Regions from separate parts of the Acutalibacter muris genome, predicted to be linked through region 1. Evidence: predicted binding sites of a transcription regulator. Region 1 holds the regulator's gene; the other holds the start of a gene.

What was found. Region 1 encodes LexA, which represses DNA repair genes until DNA is damaged. Its sites were predicted from a motif close to CNAACANNTGTTNG; they were not measured.
Region 2: recA (recombinase RecA) is a predicted target of LexA. The motif match lies at 2,398-2,411, and genes of this name have one in related genera.

What each region holds. Positions count from the first base shown of each region.
Region 1 is NZ_CP021422.1:119,311-126,826, forward strand. Features, by position in the region: gene ADH66_RS00580 (hypothetical protein) at 1-420, shown strand, start outside; gene ADH66_RS00585 (TetR/AcrR family transcriptional regulator) at 693-1,292, shown strand; gene ADH66_RS00590 (flavodoxin domain-containing protein) at 1,332-1,850, shown strand; gene lexA (transcriptional repressor LexA) at 1,858-2,439, opposite strand; gene ADH66_RS00605 (M23 family metallopeptidase) at 2,909-3,703, shown strand; gene ADH66_RS00610 (diguanylate cyclase) at 4,016-4,930, shown strand; gene ADH66_RS00615 (divergent PAP2 family protein) at 5,011-5,505, opposite strand; gene ADH66_RS00620 (epoxyqueuosine reductase QueH) at 5,641-6,297, shown strand; gene ADH66_RS00625 (amidohydrolase family protein) at 6,281-7,105, shown strand; gene ADH66_RS00630 (hypothetical protein) at 7,071-7,516, shown strand, end outside.
Region 2 is NZ_CP021422.1:3,602,470-3,609,985, reverse strand. Features, by position in the region: gene prmC (peptide chain release factor N(5)-glutamine methyltransferase) at 1-528, shown strand, start outside; gene ADH66_RS18560 (regulatory protein RecX) at 517-1,131, opposite strand; gene recA (recombinase RecA) at 1,131-2,315, opposite strand; gene ADH66_RS18550 (L-fucose/L-arabinose isomerase family protein) at 2,490-3,974, shown strand; gene rlmD (23S rRNA (uracil(1939)-C(5))-methyltransferase RlmD) at 4,575-5,969, opposite strand; gene ADH66_RS18540 (hypothetical protein) at 6,163-6,858, opposite strand; gene ADH66_RS18535 (Mur ligase family protein) at 6,848-7,516, opposite strand, start outside.

The DNA.
Region 1 (7,516 bases):
GCATACGTGAACCCGTTTCCGCCGGGGAGCAGAGGCTTTGACCTGCTACAGGTGAAGCCCCTGGGACCGGAGCAGGAGGAGGCGCTTATGGAGAGCTTCCCCGGGGAATTTGATCGGGACGAGCTTAGAGAACGGCTCGCGGCCCGGGCGGTCTACGGAGTCCTCCATCGGAGGGAGCCCGAGGGCATAGTGGGCGTCTACCCGGAGGGAGGCGTCGGAATGCTGGCAGTGCGGCAGGATTTAGGGGAGCAGGCGGCAATGGAGCTGCTGGGAGGCCTTGTGGCCTATATTACCGGCTGGTGCCTTGATAAGTGCCTTGCGCCATTTGTACATATCCCGGTGGAGGACGGACTGCTGCTTTCGGTTTATGAACAGGCGGGGTACACGGTCTGCGAGAAGAATATGTACTGGCTGGGCTAAGCGAGGCCGGTCAAGCCGACTTCGCATAGCGAAGGCCAAGAGTTTGCTTTGCAAACTCTTGGCCTTCTACGCTTGCTAGGGGTTTGGGGACGAGAAGTCCCCAAGGTCTGTTGCCGTTGACTTGGCTGCAAGCCAAGTCGGCCAAAAAGTAAAAAAGCCCGAAGAATATGTAGCACTTTTTCAAAGAAAAAGTGCTATTTCTCTGCTTGACAAAACGAACGACCGATAGTATAATAAACGAACTAACGAATGTTAGCAGAAAGGGGTCAGATATGGATACCAAAGAAAAAATCGTATGGGAGGCCCTGAAGCTATTCTCCACCCGGGGCTATGGGGCAGTGTCCGTACGGGACATCGCCGCCGCAGTGGGTATCAGGGAGAGCTCGCTATACAACCATTTTCCCAATAAGCGCGCGATATTCGACGGTATTGTGGATATCTGCTGGGCTAAAGCGGAAGAATACTATCATTCTCACGGACTTCCCTTTTCAAGCAAAGATGACCTGTCCGTGTTCCAAGGTGGCGGCCAGGAGCTGGAGGAGACCGTGCTGGAGGTGTTTCGGTTCTTCTTTGAGGATCCGTGGAACACACGGTTTAGAAGGCTGCTCACCGTCTGCCAGTTCGACGACAGCCGCTCCGGCGAGCTTTATAGGCGGCTTTACTGCCAGTATCCTGTGGAGGTCCAGGAAAAAATATTCACCGGTCTCATGGAAAGGGGCATTTTCAGGACCGGGGACCCTAGGGTGCTGGCGGAGCAGTTCTATGGCGGGGTATTCCTGCTGCTTTCGGCCGGGGAGAGCTGGGAGGAGGTCCGACCTAAAATCACTGCCCAGGTGCGGCAGTTTATAGGAGACCATAAAACCTATAAATAAACAGAAAGCCGCGCGTTTTGCGCGGCAGGGAGGTCAAGAATGAACACAATAATTATTTACAGATCAAAAACAGGCTTCACTAAAAAGTACGCCTTATGGCTGAAGGAGGACCTTGCCTGTGACTGTGTGCCCTATGAGGAGAGGGGAACAGTAGACTTCGAGAAGTACCAGACTATAGCTTTCGGCAGCGGATGCTACATCGGAAAGATAAATAAGCTTTCATGGCTGAAAAAGCAGCTGCCAAGGCTTCGGGGAAAGAAAATAGCGGTGTTTTTCACCGGGGCTATGGAGCCCGACGCCCCGGACGTGCGGCGTTTGGAGCGAGAGAACTTCACCCCGGGAGAGCTGGAGCGCATAAGGCCCTTTTACCTCCAGGGCGGGCTGAACTATGCCGCCATGAACCCCATAGACAGGTTCCTGATGGCGGGCTTCCACAAAATGCTCAGGGCCCACGCGGACTCGGCGAAAGAAAGGGTCATGCTCCAGAACCTCCAGGAGTCCTTTGACAAGACCGACAGGGAGAGCCTGAGGCCTCTTGAGGAGTATTTAAAACAGTAATAACACTTTAATAGTACCGCAGCACCGCTATGACCCTGCCCAAAAGGGACACATGGTCGGAGTAGATGGGCTCAAAGTCCGGGTTCTCGGGCTGCAGGCGCACACCGCCCGGCTCCCGGTACAGGCGCTTTACAGTGGCCTCGTCGTCTATCATGGCCACAACTATCTCCCCGTCATCTGCCGTGGGGGTGCGCTCCACTATGACGTAATCGCCGTCAAGGATCCCCGCGTCCCGCATACTGAGCCCCACCACGTGCAGGGCGAACAGTTCCTTACCGCTCTTCTGGGGGAAGGGCACATAGCCCTCTATGTCCTCTATAGCCAGTATGGGCATACCCGCCGTGACCCGGCCCAGGATGGGCACCTGGGCGGCAGGCTCCGCCCCCTCGATACGAATGGAGCGGTTGAGCCCGGCGTCCCGGGTGATATAGCCCAGGCGCTCCAGGGTCTTTAGGTGGGCGTGCACCGTGGAGGTGGAGCGAAGGCCCGTGGCGTTGCATATCTCCCGGACCGTGGGCGGGACCCCGCCGGGCATGGTTTTAACGAGATAGTCGTACACCTTTTGCTGGCTTTTCGTTAAGCCGTCCATTAGGCAGCCTCCTTTGCACGTCTTTTCAAATATATAAATCTGTTTGGAGAAAGCCGGCGCTTTTGCAAAGCGAAAGAGAAACGCTTCGCGCTTCAGAACTTCTCCGAAGGAATGCTTTGCGTATATTATAACATGGTTTATCTGAAAATGCAAAACGAATGTTTGGATTTTTTTATTTAAAATTCACCCGGAAATTCTTTAAGGATTATTCACAGCTCTTTAACAACTCCTTGTCCGCCGGAGAGTATAATAAGCTTGTAAGAAAGAGGTACCGAATATCTCTTTCTGTACATGTTCTACCCTCCTCAATAATACCCCTCAAGCAAAAAGGAAGGGCCGGCTTATGCCGGCCCTTCCTGCCTTTTTTCGCTGGCCGTATAAACCCGCTGCTTTCAGGCTAAAATACTGTTACAGAACGGCTGACACGGTGTGTTGACCGTCCAGATTACCACTGAAAGGAAGCGAATTTATGAACGGCAAACGCTTTTCGGAAAATAAGGCAAGGCGCAACGGCTTCTACCTGGCGCTGGCTGTGTGCCTGGTGGCGGTGGGCATAGCGGCCTGGAGCACCTTTGACGCGGTGCAGGGCTACATCTCCGCCACAGAGGAGCTGGAGAGCAGCAGTGCTTCCAGCAGGAGCGACGACCCCCAGGCACAGAAGTCACCGGCTCCAAGTCCACAGCCCTCCGCGGGGGCGGCAAAGCCCTCTGCGGCGCCTACAGCCACGCCCAAGCCAAAGCCCACCTATGTGCCAAAACCCAGCGACCCTCCGGCAGCGGAGAGCCCTGAGCCCGCAGATACTGAACCCGAGGAGCCCCAGGTCCCGGCAAACGCCCCTATGTATGAGATAAGCGGCGAAATGATCTGCCCTGTGAGCGGCGAGACCATACAGAAGGCCTACAGCGCCGGGGCCCCGGTGTACTCCGAGACCATGAAGGACTGGCGCGTACACGCGGGCGCGGACTTTGGGGCCCAGAGCGGCGAGCAGGTGCTGGCCTGCGGCAACGGCATTGTAAAGGAGACCTACACCGACAGTATGCTGGGTAATGTGGTGGTCATTGAGCACGGGGACTATATTTTCTCCTACTGCGGCCTTGGGGAAAACTTCCTTGTGAAGCCTGACGACGTTGTGACCATGGGACAGGCCATAGGCACGGTGACCGCCGTGCCCGGCGAGTCGGCGGACCAGCCCCACCTGCACCTGGAGGTCAGGAAGGATTCGGCCTATCTGGACCCACAGTCGGTTATTGAGGGCAAGGACTGATAAACTTAATGCTGTAAACCCCGGAACCCTCCGGGGTTTGCTTTTTTGAGGGCTAAAAGTGAGTGAGGTATATTGCGCGCGGCTTGGCAGTGTCATTAATGGATGCCAAATATAACATAGGCACCGGAAAATTATTCGGAGAAATGTTGGACAATCCTGGCTTTGCCGCGTATACTGGTATAGGGAGCCGGATTGCGAAACCAGTGCGGAACAAGTCCGAAACATTGGTTTCCTTCTTGACAGAAAGCCCTAATTGTGTTATATTGAGATAATAATAAAGTTGAGACTTCTGGGCACTGGGGGAGTGATCATTTGGAAAAGATAATGATAATCGATGACAGCCCGGTGCAGGCCGCGCATCTGAAGAACATACTGGAGAGCGACTATCAGATCACCACAGTACAGGAACCACAGATGGGGCTTAGCTACGCCAGGGAGCAGGACTTTTCGCTCATACTGCTGGATGTGGTCATGCCCGGCATGGACGGCTTCGTGCTGCTGAAAAAGCTCCAGGAGGAGGTTGCCACCAGGCATATCCCGGTAATACTCATAACCGCGCTCTCAGATATCGAGAACGAGCAGCGGGGCCTGACCCTGGGGGCAGTGGACTATATATATAAGCCTTTCCACCCGATGATAGTTAAGGCCAGGGTAAACACCCACATAAAGCTCTATCAGTACCGCAAGCAGGTGGAGTACCAGTCCATGACCGACCAGCTCACGGGCATAGCCAATAGGCGGCGGTATGAGCGCGTCAGCGAACAGAAATGGCAGGAGGCCATCAGGCTCCGGGTGCCCTTTTCCATCTGCATGATGGATATAGACCACTTTAAAAAGTACAACGATACCTTTGGCCATCCGGCCGGCGATACGGTGATCACCGCCGTGTCCGCCACGGCGGGCAGGTATCTCCGCAGGAACACGGACTTCCTTGCCAGGTATGGCGGTGAGGAGTTTGTGGTGTTTATGATGGGGGACAGCTCCAGACAAGCTTTCGAGCAGATGTGCCGCGTGCGTCGGGCTGTGGAGGAGCTGCATATACCCCACTCAGGTTCGGTTTCAGAGTGGGTTACCATCAGTGCGGGCGGGACAACCGTACTGCCGAAACGGGGAGATTCCTTTGACACCTTTTTAAAGATAGCGGACACCATGCTGTATGACGCCAAGCGGTTCGGACGCAACCGGGTGGTTTGGAATGACGAGAATATGCGGCAATTTTCCGAATGAGGTCCGTATGGCGGGTGAAGGACTATAATAAACGCCTGTGCTTTTCGAGGGCACAGGCGTTTTTGCGCTCTATAATGCGTTTAGAACAGGCGGGTGCCGCCCTGACGGGCGAGGTGGGCGATTATGGCTATCAGGAAGCCAAGGGCCGCCCCGCAGACAGCCTCCCTGATACGGTGCCCAAGGGACTCGTTGAGCTTGGGTATCAGCTCCCCCAGAGCCCGCTTGCCCTCGGGATCGTCCTCCTTCTCAAGAAATTCCACTATGTGGTTTATGGCCTTGGCATGGAGCCCCGCCGCCCAGCGCACGCCTGTGGCGTCATACATGACTATCATCGCCAGTATGAAGGAAAGGGCGAAGACGGGGGAGTTGAAGCCGTACAGATAGTACGAGGTCAGCAGTACCGAGCAGGTTAGCGCCGAGTGTGAGCTGGGCATTCCCCCTGCCCCGGCAAGGCGGTGCCGGTCGAACTGCTTGTGTTTTATGGCGTCTATCAAAGCCTTCAAGAGCTGGGCCGCAGCCCAGGAGATGACGGCGACGTTTATAAGGGGATTGGAAACGAGAAAAGAGAGGTCCATTTGGAGGTTCCTTTCAGATAGGTTCGGTACGCATTAAGTATACCCCTTTTTATACCCCCGTGTCAACACAGGCTTGCATACATTCATGGGATGTGCTAAAATTTAACGTATAAGAATATCTTGACGGGGGCGGCCATGACAAATAAAAGGAACTACGCAAAGGAGTTGGAAAGACTGATAGAGGGGCTGGGCGGCAGGACCCCTACCCTGCTTCTGCACGCCTGCTGCGCGCCCTGCTCCAGCGCTTCGCTGGAATATCTCGCAAAGCATTTTTCAATAAGCTTACTTTATTATAACCCGAATATCTCGCCTATAGAGGAGTATGAAAAGCGGCTTTATGAGCTGCGGCGGCTGGTTCGGGAGCTGTCTGTAGAGCATACTGTCAGCCTTGTCCCCTGCGAATACCGGGGGGAGGATTTTGTGCGTATGGCAAGGGGCCTGGAGGGCGAGGCCGAGGGTGGCAGGAGATGCAGGGCCTGCTATAGGCTGCGGCTGGAGGAGGCCGCCCGGGCCGCTAAAGAGCGCGGCCTTGAATACTTTACCACCACTCTGACCATAAGCCCGCTGAAGAACGCCGCGGCCATCAACAGGATAGGCGAGGAGCTGGCCGAAAAGTACGGGGTAAAGCACCTGCCCTCAGATTTTAAAAAGAAGGACGGCTATAAACGCTCCATTGAGCTGTCGAAGGAGTACGGGCTGTACAGGCAGGACTATTGCGGGTGTGTGTACTCCAAAAGGGAGCGGGACAGAAGAAATAAGGAGAGGACTGATAAGCTTGCCGGTAATCCATAAGGGCGCAGAGTACCGGGCGGCCGACGCCCACGCCCATATCTACCATGAGAAGATAGCCGAGAAGGCGACCGCGTCGGTGGGGGCCTTCTACGATTTAAATATGGACAATGTAGGCCTGCCCGCCGTACTTCTGGAGCAGGGGGAGGGGGCCGGCATAGACAGGTTCGCCGTCTGCTCGGTGGCCACGAAGGTGGAGCAGGTACGCTCTATAAACGGCTTTATCGAGGGCGAATGTAAAAAGCACCCGGAGTTCGTGGGCCTTGCCGCCTGGCACCAGGATATAGAGGACATAGAGGGGGAGATGGACGACATAGAGCGCCGGGGGCTCCGGGGCATAAAGCTGCACCCGGACTTCCAGGAGTTTCAGATAGACGACCCGAAGCTTATGCCCTTCTACCGCGCCGCCCACAGGCGGGGCCTGCCCATACTGTTCCATACCGGGGACAAGCGCAAGGACTTCTCCTCGCCCAGGCGGCTTGCAAGGCTGCTGGACAGACTGCCGGAGCTCTGCTGTATCGCGGCACACCTGGGGGGCTATACCGAGTGGGAGGCGGCCAGGGAGTGCCTGAAAGCACCCAACGTATATGTGGACACCTCCAGCTCCATAGCCTTTATAGGCCGTGATGAAGCTCTTAAGAGCATATACCGCTTTGGTATAGACAGGGTCATGTTCGGCACGGACTTCCCCATGTGGAGGGCCTCGGAGGAGCTTGAACGCTTCTTCGGGCTGGGTCTCTCAGAAAGCGAGAACAGGGCCATATTGTACGGCAATTTTGCCCGGCTCTATAAGCTTGATAAAGATGGATGAAGCAAGGTTTCTGGCGGCCTGCGGACAGGCCCTGGAGGATAACCGGCGGGCCGGGATCGGGACCCTTGGAGAAAAGACCTTACACGCCGCACTGAAGCGCTACTTTGAGCCCGATGAGCATTTCCGGGAGGTGGCAGTGGGAAGGTACGTGGCGGATATAATGAGCCCTGGCGGCATTATAGAGATACAAACCGCCGGCTTCGGGCGGCTGCGGGAGAAGCTGAGCTTTTTCTTAGAGCACTACCCGGTCACTGTTGTATACCCTGTGGCGGGGCTAAAGTGGCTCATAAGCATGAGTGGGGAGGGGGAGCTCTCCAAAAGAAGGAAAAGCCCCAAGGCCGGGGGAGCCTGGGAGCTTCTTATAGAGCTTTACAGTATCAGGGAGCACCTGCAAATCCCCGGGCTCAGCTT
Region 2 (7,516 bases), 320 kb from region 1:
AAAGGGGCCCGGGGCCTGGACCTCTGCGCGGGCAGCGGGGCTGTGGGGCTTGGAATATGCTCAATAGTGCCGGGGGCGCAGGTAATATGCGTGGAGCTGGACGAGAAGGCCGGGGAATTTCTGGACAGGAATATCGCCCGCTATCCCCGGTTTGAATGCCGGGCAGCTGCCGGGGATGTGCTCCGAGGGCCGGAGCAGGGAGTGTTCCCGAAGGAACTGGACTTTATCGCGTCGAACCCGCCGTATATCGCCACAGGCGAGCTCTCCGCCCTTCAGCCGGAGGTGCAAAAGGAGCCGTCCCTGGCCCTTGACGGGGGCGGGGACGGCTTGACATTTTATCGGGCCATATTGGAAAAATGGGCGCCATTACTGCGTCCTGGCGGGGCGCTGGGCGTGGAGATAGGCGATACTCAGGCCCGGGAGGTGACGGAGCTTTTTGCGCGGTCCGGGTTCGTGGATATCACCGTCCACAAGGATTTAGCGGGCCTTGACAGGGCCGTTACGGCGGCGAAGGGTTCAACTGTCTGATAGTCCGCGCATACCCTCGCGAATATGCTCATAGCTGTACCCCATGCGCTGCAGGGCCGAAAAGGCCCTGCGCTTTACCTTTTCGTCCTCCTGCCAGCCGGAGTATTTGCGCTCCAGTATCTCGCCTATGCGCTCCGTAAAGGCCTCTGGGTCGTCATACTCCTCCAAGAGCTCGCTGATAAGTTCAGGGTCTATTCCCTTCTGCCGCAGCTCCTGGCGTACCCGCAGTGGGCCATATTTCTTACGCACGAAGAGCTCCCTTGCGTACCTTCGCCCATAGCTGTCGTCGTCTATGAGCCCCAGCTCCTCCATCCTATCGACAGCAGCCTCGGCGGCCTCTCTTGACGCGGCCGTGCGGGCAATCTTCTCCGTCAGCTCTTTTTTCGTGTGGTCCCGGTACTCCAAAAGGTACAGGGCCTTCTCTTTGGCTCTATGGGCGTCGGAATCCAGTATCAGCTGGTGCAGCTCCTCATCGGTAAGCTCGTCCCCCGGCTTTATCCGGGACAGCAGGAGGACCTCGTTATCTATCTTCACGGCGGGCTCGCCGTCTATGTACAGCTGTACCAATCCCTTTCGCCTGGGCTCCGCGGCGGTCAGCTCCATCAGTCGTCCACCGTGATGTCAAGGCTGGCGTCGTCGGCCAGGGCCGCCTTGGGGGGTGTGGGCTTCTTTTCCACCTCTGCCGGCACGGCGGGGCCGTTATCCTCCGCGCCGCCGGCCTCTGCCGGGGGCTTGCCCAGCTTCTGGCTGTAGAGCTTGTTCACGTTTTCCCGCACGGCAGCTTCTATATTCCCGGCCACCTCCGGGTTTGCCGCAAGGAAGTCCTTGACCTTTTCCCGGCCCTGGCCGATGCGCTGTCCGTCGTAGGAGAACCAGGAGCCGCTTTTCTGAATGATATCCAGCTGCACGCCGATATCCACAAGCTCCCCCATGCGGGAGATGCCCTGGCCGTAGAGCACGTCAAATTCGGCGGTCCTAAAGGGTGGGGCCACCTTGTTTTTAACCACGCGCACCTTGGTGTGGGCCCCTATAATGTCTGTGCCATTTTTTAAAACCTCGCCCTTGCGCACGTCGATACGCACCGACGAGTAGAATTTCATGGCGCGGCCCCCGGGAGTGACCTCGGGGTTGCCATAGATAACGCCCACTTTTTCCCGCAGCTGGTTTATGAAGATGGCCACGCAGTTGGACTTGGAGATGGCCCCCGCCAGCTTTCTGAGGGCCTGGCTCATGAGCCGCGCCTGCAAGCCCACGTGGGAGTCGCCCATTTCGCCCTCTATCTCCTGCTTTGGCACCAGGGCCGCCACCGAGTCCACCACTATCACGTCGATGGCGTTGGAGCGGATAAGGGCCTCGGCTATCTCCAAAGCCTGCTCGCCGGTATCGGGCTGGGACACCAGCAGGTCGTCCACGTTCACCCCCAGGGCCGAGGCGTACACCGGGTCCAGAGCGTGCTCCACGTCGATAAAGGCCGCGTTGCCGCCTAACTTCTGGCCCTCCGCCACACAGTGCAGGGCAAGGGTGGTCTTACCAGAGGATTCCGGGCCGTAAATTTCCACTATCCTGCCCCGGGGCAGGCCTCCCACCCCCAGGGCCAGGTCCAAAGACAGGGACCCGGTGGGGATGGCCTCAATGTTAAGGGACGACTGCTGGCCCAGACGCATCACCGCGCCGTCGCCGAACTGCTTTTTTATCTGGGTCAGGGCCGTGTCCAGCGCCTTGCGCCGCTCGTCGGGGTTATTGCTGCTGGAGCGGGTGCTGACAGGGGCCTGCTTTTTTTCCGCCATTATTACTTCCTCCCGTATAGTTAAAACTACATATATTATATAGGAAAAAGAGAGTAAAAGCAAGCCCTTTGCGAATTATTTTCAAACATATGTTTTGATTGCTTTTTCCCCTGCTATGGGTTATGATAGTATCAAATAGAGCCCGGAAATTTTGAATAAAACGGAGGAACACATATGAACAACATCCCCATTGTAAAAGTCGGGGTGGTGGCCGTCTCCCGCGACTGCTTCCCCGAGAGTCTGTCAGTGAACCGCAGAAGGGCCCTGATGGAAGCCTTTAACGCCAAATACGGTACAGAAGCGTCCAGCGTCTACGAGTGCCCGGTCTGCATAGTGGAGTCTGAAATACACATGGTACAGGCTCTTGAAGACATTAAGAAAAACGGCTGCAACGCCCTGGTGGTGTACCTTGGCAACTTCGGCCCGGAGATATCCGAGACCCTTCTCGCCAAGCACTTCGACGGCCCCTGTATGTTCATTGCCGCCGCCGAGGAGTCCGGCGACAACCTTGTGGGCGGACGCGGCGACGCCTACTGCGGTATGCTCAACGCCAGCTACAATTTGAAGCTTAGGGAGATAAAGGCCTATATCCCCGAGGAGCCCGTGGGCGACGCGGAGGACTGTGCCGACCGCATACATGAGTTTATCCCCATCGCCAGAGCCCTGGTAGGCTTAAAGTCTCTAAAGATAATCAGCTTCGGCCCCCGCCCCCTGAACTTTCTGGCCTGCAACGCGCCTATCAAGCGCTTGTATGACCTGGGCGTTGAAATCGAGGAAAACTCCGAGCTGGACCTGTTCGAGGCCTTCCATAAGCACGCCGGCGACCCCCGCATAGCAGAGGTCAAGGCCGACATGGAGAAGGAGCTGGGTGAGGGCAACAAGAAGCCCGAGATTTTAGAGAAGCTGGCCCAGTACGAGATAACCCTTTTGGACTGGATAGAGGAGCATCGGGGCTACCGCCAGTACGTTACCCTTACCAGCAAGTGCTGGCCCGCCTTCCAGACCCAGTTCGGCTTTGTACCCTGCTACGTAAATTCACGCCTTACGGGCCGGGGCCTTCCGGTGTCCTGCGAGGTGGACATCTACGGCACCCTCTCGGAGTTCATCGGCGCCTGCGTCAGTAATGATATTGTGACCCTTTTGGACATAAACAACACTGTGCCAAAGGATATGTACAAGTCTGAGATAGAGGGCAAGTTCCCTTATCAGTTCAGCGACACCTTCATGGGCTTCCACTGCGGCAACACCTGCTCCAGCAAGATATGCAGCCCCACTATGAAGTATCAGATGATAATGGCCCGCAGCCTGCCCGAGGAGGTCACCCAAGGTACTCTTGAGGGGGATATAGTCCCCGGCGACATCACCTTTTTCCGGCTTCAGTCCACGGCCGACAGCATCCTTCGGGCATATGTGGCAGAGGGCGAGGTGCTGCCCGTGGCCACCCGCTCCTTCGGCGGCATAGGGGTCTTTGCTATCAACGAGATGGGTCGCTTCTACCGCCATGTGCTCATCGGGAAAAACTATCCCCACCACGGCGCGGTCGCCTTCGGACACCACGGCAAGGCGCTGTTTGAGGTGTTCAAGTACCTGGGCGTTGGGGATATCGGGTTCAATCAGCCCAAGGGTATGATGTACCCGGGGGAGAATCCGTTTAAGTAAGAAAAAGTGAAATGATTGAGAATCCCTCTGCTGGTGCGGAGGGATTTCTTTATTGTGATCGATTTTTACTTCTCAAATGGGTAACTATCCCATGCACTAATTGAATATCTTCCTCCGTAAGCCCGATGACATTGATGGTTCTTGAAGCATCAACCCCAAGTAAATAGTCCGTAGAGACTTTGAAGAGCCGTGCAAGCTCGATAATATATTGGGTAGATGGCACAGAAATTCCTATTTCTCGGGCGCTTTATTATTAAAATGATGTTTATACTTGACACAAGGAGAAAATATGCCATATTTTAAGCAGAAAGGGTGAGAATCATGCAGCCAAAGGTTGTACTCAATATCAAAACCCATCGCAGCATAGTTACGATGGGTGCCATCACGCCATTGCAGGAGTATGTGTGACTAAGGATCAGCGGGGTGTACACTACATAGACACGTTGATTGCGGAAAACCTTTATTTTCCGTTTGTGTTCCCACACCCGATATCAACTACCACTGAAACGTCAAAGTAGTTTTTGAGGTGCTTATTTCGGATTTTTTCACCCTCCGAAGTGAACATGAAATGCTTCGCAAAGTGCCTAAAATAAAGGATTTCTACGAGGTTTTCTTTTGTATCAACACGATAGTCTCCACATGCCCCGTCCCCGGGAACATATCCACCGGCCGCCCCTTAATCCTCCCATACCCCAGCCCGGCGAACTGCCGTAGGTCCCTTGCCAGCGTGGCCGGGTCACAGGAGACGTAGACCACTCTCTGGGGGCCCATTTCCGCCACCGTCTCCACAAGCTTTGGCCCGCAGCCTTTGCGCGGTGGATCCAGGAGGACCACCTGGGGCCGCGTTCCCCGCCGGACCAGCTCTCTTGCGGCCTCGGCCGCGTCGGCGCACAGAAACTCTGCGTTGTCTATGCCGTTGCGCCGGGCGTTCTCCCTGGCGTTTTCCACCGCTTGGGGCTGCACCTCCACTCCGATCAGCTTTCCCGCGCTCTTTGCCATGGACAGCCCGATGGTGCCCGTGCCACAGTACAGGTCCAGCAACAGGTCCCCCGGTTCCGGGGCCGCATATTCCGCCGCCAGTCTATAGAGCTTCTCCGTCTGGTCCCGGTTCACCTGGTAGAAGGACAGGGGCGATATCTCAAACTCCAGCCCGCAGAGCCGGTCCCTTATGCTGTCCCGTCCCCATACCGTCCGGCAGCGCCCGCCCAGGGCCACATTTGTCCTCTCCCTGTTGGAGTTTATCACCAAAGATTTCAGCCCCGGCACGGCCCCGCGCATAGCGTCAACCAGCTCCGGCTCATGGTGTAGGCCGTTGCCGTTTACCACCACGCAGGCCATCACCTCTCCGGTGGCCCCGGCTTTTCTCAGGAACAGCCTCCGCATACGCCCCGAGTGGGAAACCTCGTCATATACCGGGTCGCCATATTCCTTTGCCCACTGCCTGAAGGCCTCCATAGCCCGGGAGAACTCCTCGGGCTGTAGCTTACAGCTCTCGCAGGGCACTATCCTATGGGAGTTTTTGGCGTAGAAGCCCAGCTCTATGCCGCCGTCCGGGGCCTGTCCTATGGGCAGCAGGGCCTTGTTCCGATAGCCGTCCCTGTCTTTTGCGCCTATAATTGGGCCCAGCGGCGGCTCTTTAATGCCGCCTATGCGCTCAAGCGCGTCACGGACCTTCTGCTCCTTTATCTCAAGCTCCGCCTGATAGGTGATATGCCTGAAGCAGCATCCTCCGCAGAGCCTGTACACCGGGCAGTCCGGCTCAACTCGGCAGGGGGAGGGCTTCAGAAGCTTCTCCAGCCGGCCGAAGGCGTGGGTTTTTGCGGCCTTCACTATCTTCACCAGGGCCCTGTCCCCTGGGGCGCCCATGGGTACAAACACCGCCTCGCCCTCATACCGGCCCACGGCAGCCCCCTCGGCGGTCATGCCGGTGAAGTCCATCTCAATATATTCATTTTTGCTCAGGGCCACCTCGGTCCCCTCCGTTTCCAGGTTCACTAATCGTATAAGTTGTATAAAATTCTTATATAAATGCACCTATAGTTATAGAAAACATAGAACTTGTCGAAAAAACTTGATTTTGCGCTAACAACACAGTAAAATATTTCTGTAAGAGAAGATTACAAGTTTTTTCAATACAACTCCTCCCCAAAAGAAGGAAAGGGACCGGTCCCCCCGGTTCTTTTCCTTTTTATTTTACTTTAGAGTAGAAGTCCGCTACCCTCGCCTGATATGCGGCCTGTACCTCCTTGTAGAAGGCCGGCTCTGTATCAGGCGCGCCCATGGCGGCCATCACACTTTTTGTAAAGCAGGGGTTCAGCGGCAGTATCGGTCCCTGGAGATAGGTGGCGAAAAGGTTATTGACTCTCAGCCCCTCATAGGGGCACTTTTTGTTGAGTCCGACTCCCTTTTTTACCCTGAACAGACCCTTTGCCCCCTCCTCAGGCCAGGCCATGGTGAACTGGGACTTGAAGCCGGTGACCTCTTGGCCCTCCCAGTCCCCCAAAAATACGCTATTGTGCCGGTGCATAAGGTCCTGCTTGGCGTATATTGGCAGAAGCCCCAGGCCCTGGAGCTTTGAGCCGTCCTCTCGCAGGATATAGCTGCCCAGCGTCTCCAGGGCGTTGCCCGTGAGCAGGAGGGCCGTGCCGCCCTCTATCAGCTCCTTGAGCCTGTCCCTATAGGGCAGGAGCTTTTTTATGACCTTCTCCTGGGTGCGCTCGGACATGGGTCCCATGTAGACGAGCCCCCCGGGTTCAAGCCTCGGCTGGTCCCGAAGGGAGGTGTCGAGACGCTCCGCCTCCGGCAGGCATAGCTGAAGATATTTCACGTTGAAAAGGTCCCCGAACAGGCAGCAATATTCCGGGAACAGCACCTCAATCCGCATTTTTCGCCGCCTCCTTCTTTAATTTCTCTTTGACCAGCTTCTCGGTGTCCTCGGCCAGCCTTATGGTGTACACATCGTAAAGTATAAATACCGCGTCCGGCTCTGCCGCGCGAAGGGCATCTGCCGCGCCGGAGGTCTCCGGCATATGGTCTATGCGCTCCGCCGGGACCCCCGCCAGCAGCAGCCGCAGGTACACGTCCCAGTGCCGGGCCCCGGCCACGATAAGCTGCACCACGGAATCGTCCGAGAGAAACTCGAAGTCCGCGTCATACAGCCAGGAAATGTTCTCCACCGTGTGCTGGGCGTCGAAGAAGTCGTCCAGGAACAGTATCGCCGCCTTCCTCCCCGGATAGTCCCGAATATTCTGGAAGGCCCGGGAGCAGGCTACGGGGTTCTGGCCTTTGGCAAGGTGCAGTATGGCCTTGCGGCCGTTTACCTCCTCCTCCATATAGCGGGTGGCGCTTATGCCTATGGAGCCCAGCGTCTGTGCTATGGTTCCGGGCTCTATGCCGTGCTCGCACAAAAGGGCTATGGCCGCCAGGGAGTTGTACACGTTGATATAGCTGTTGTTGGCCAGGGGGAAGGTATAGCTCTCCCCACGGATATCCACCACCATGTCCGTCTCCCGGAGCTCCGTCACGGTGTAGTCCGCCTTTGG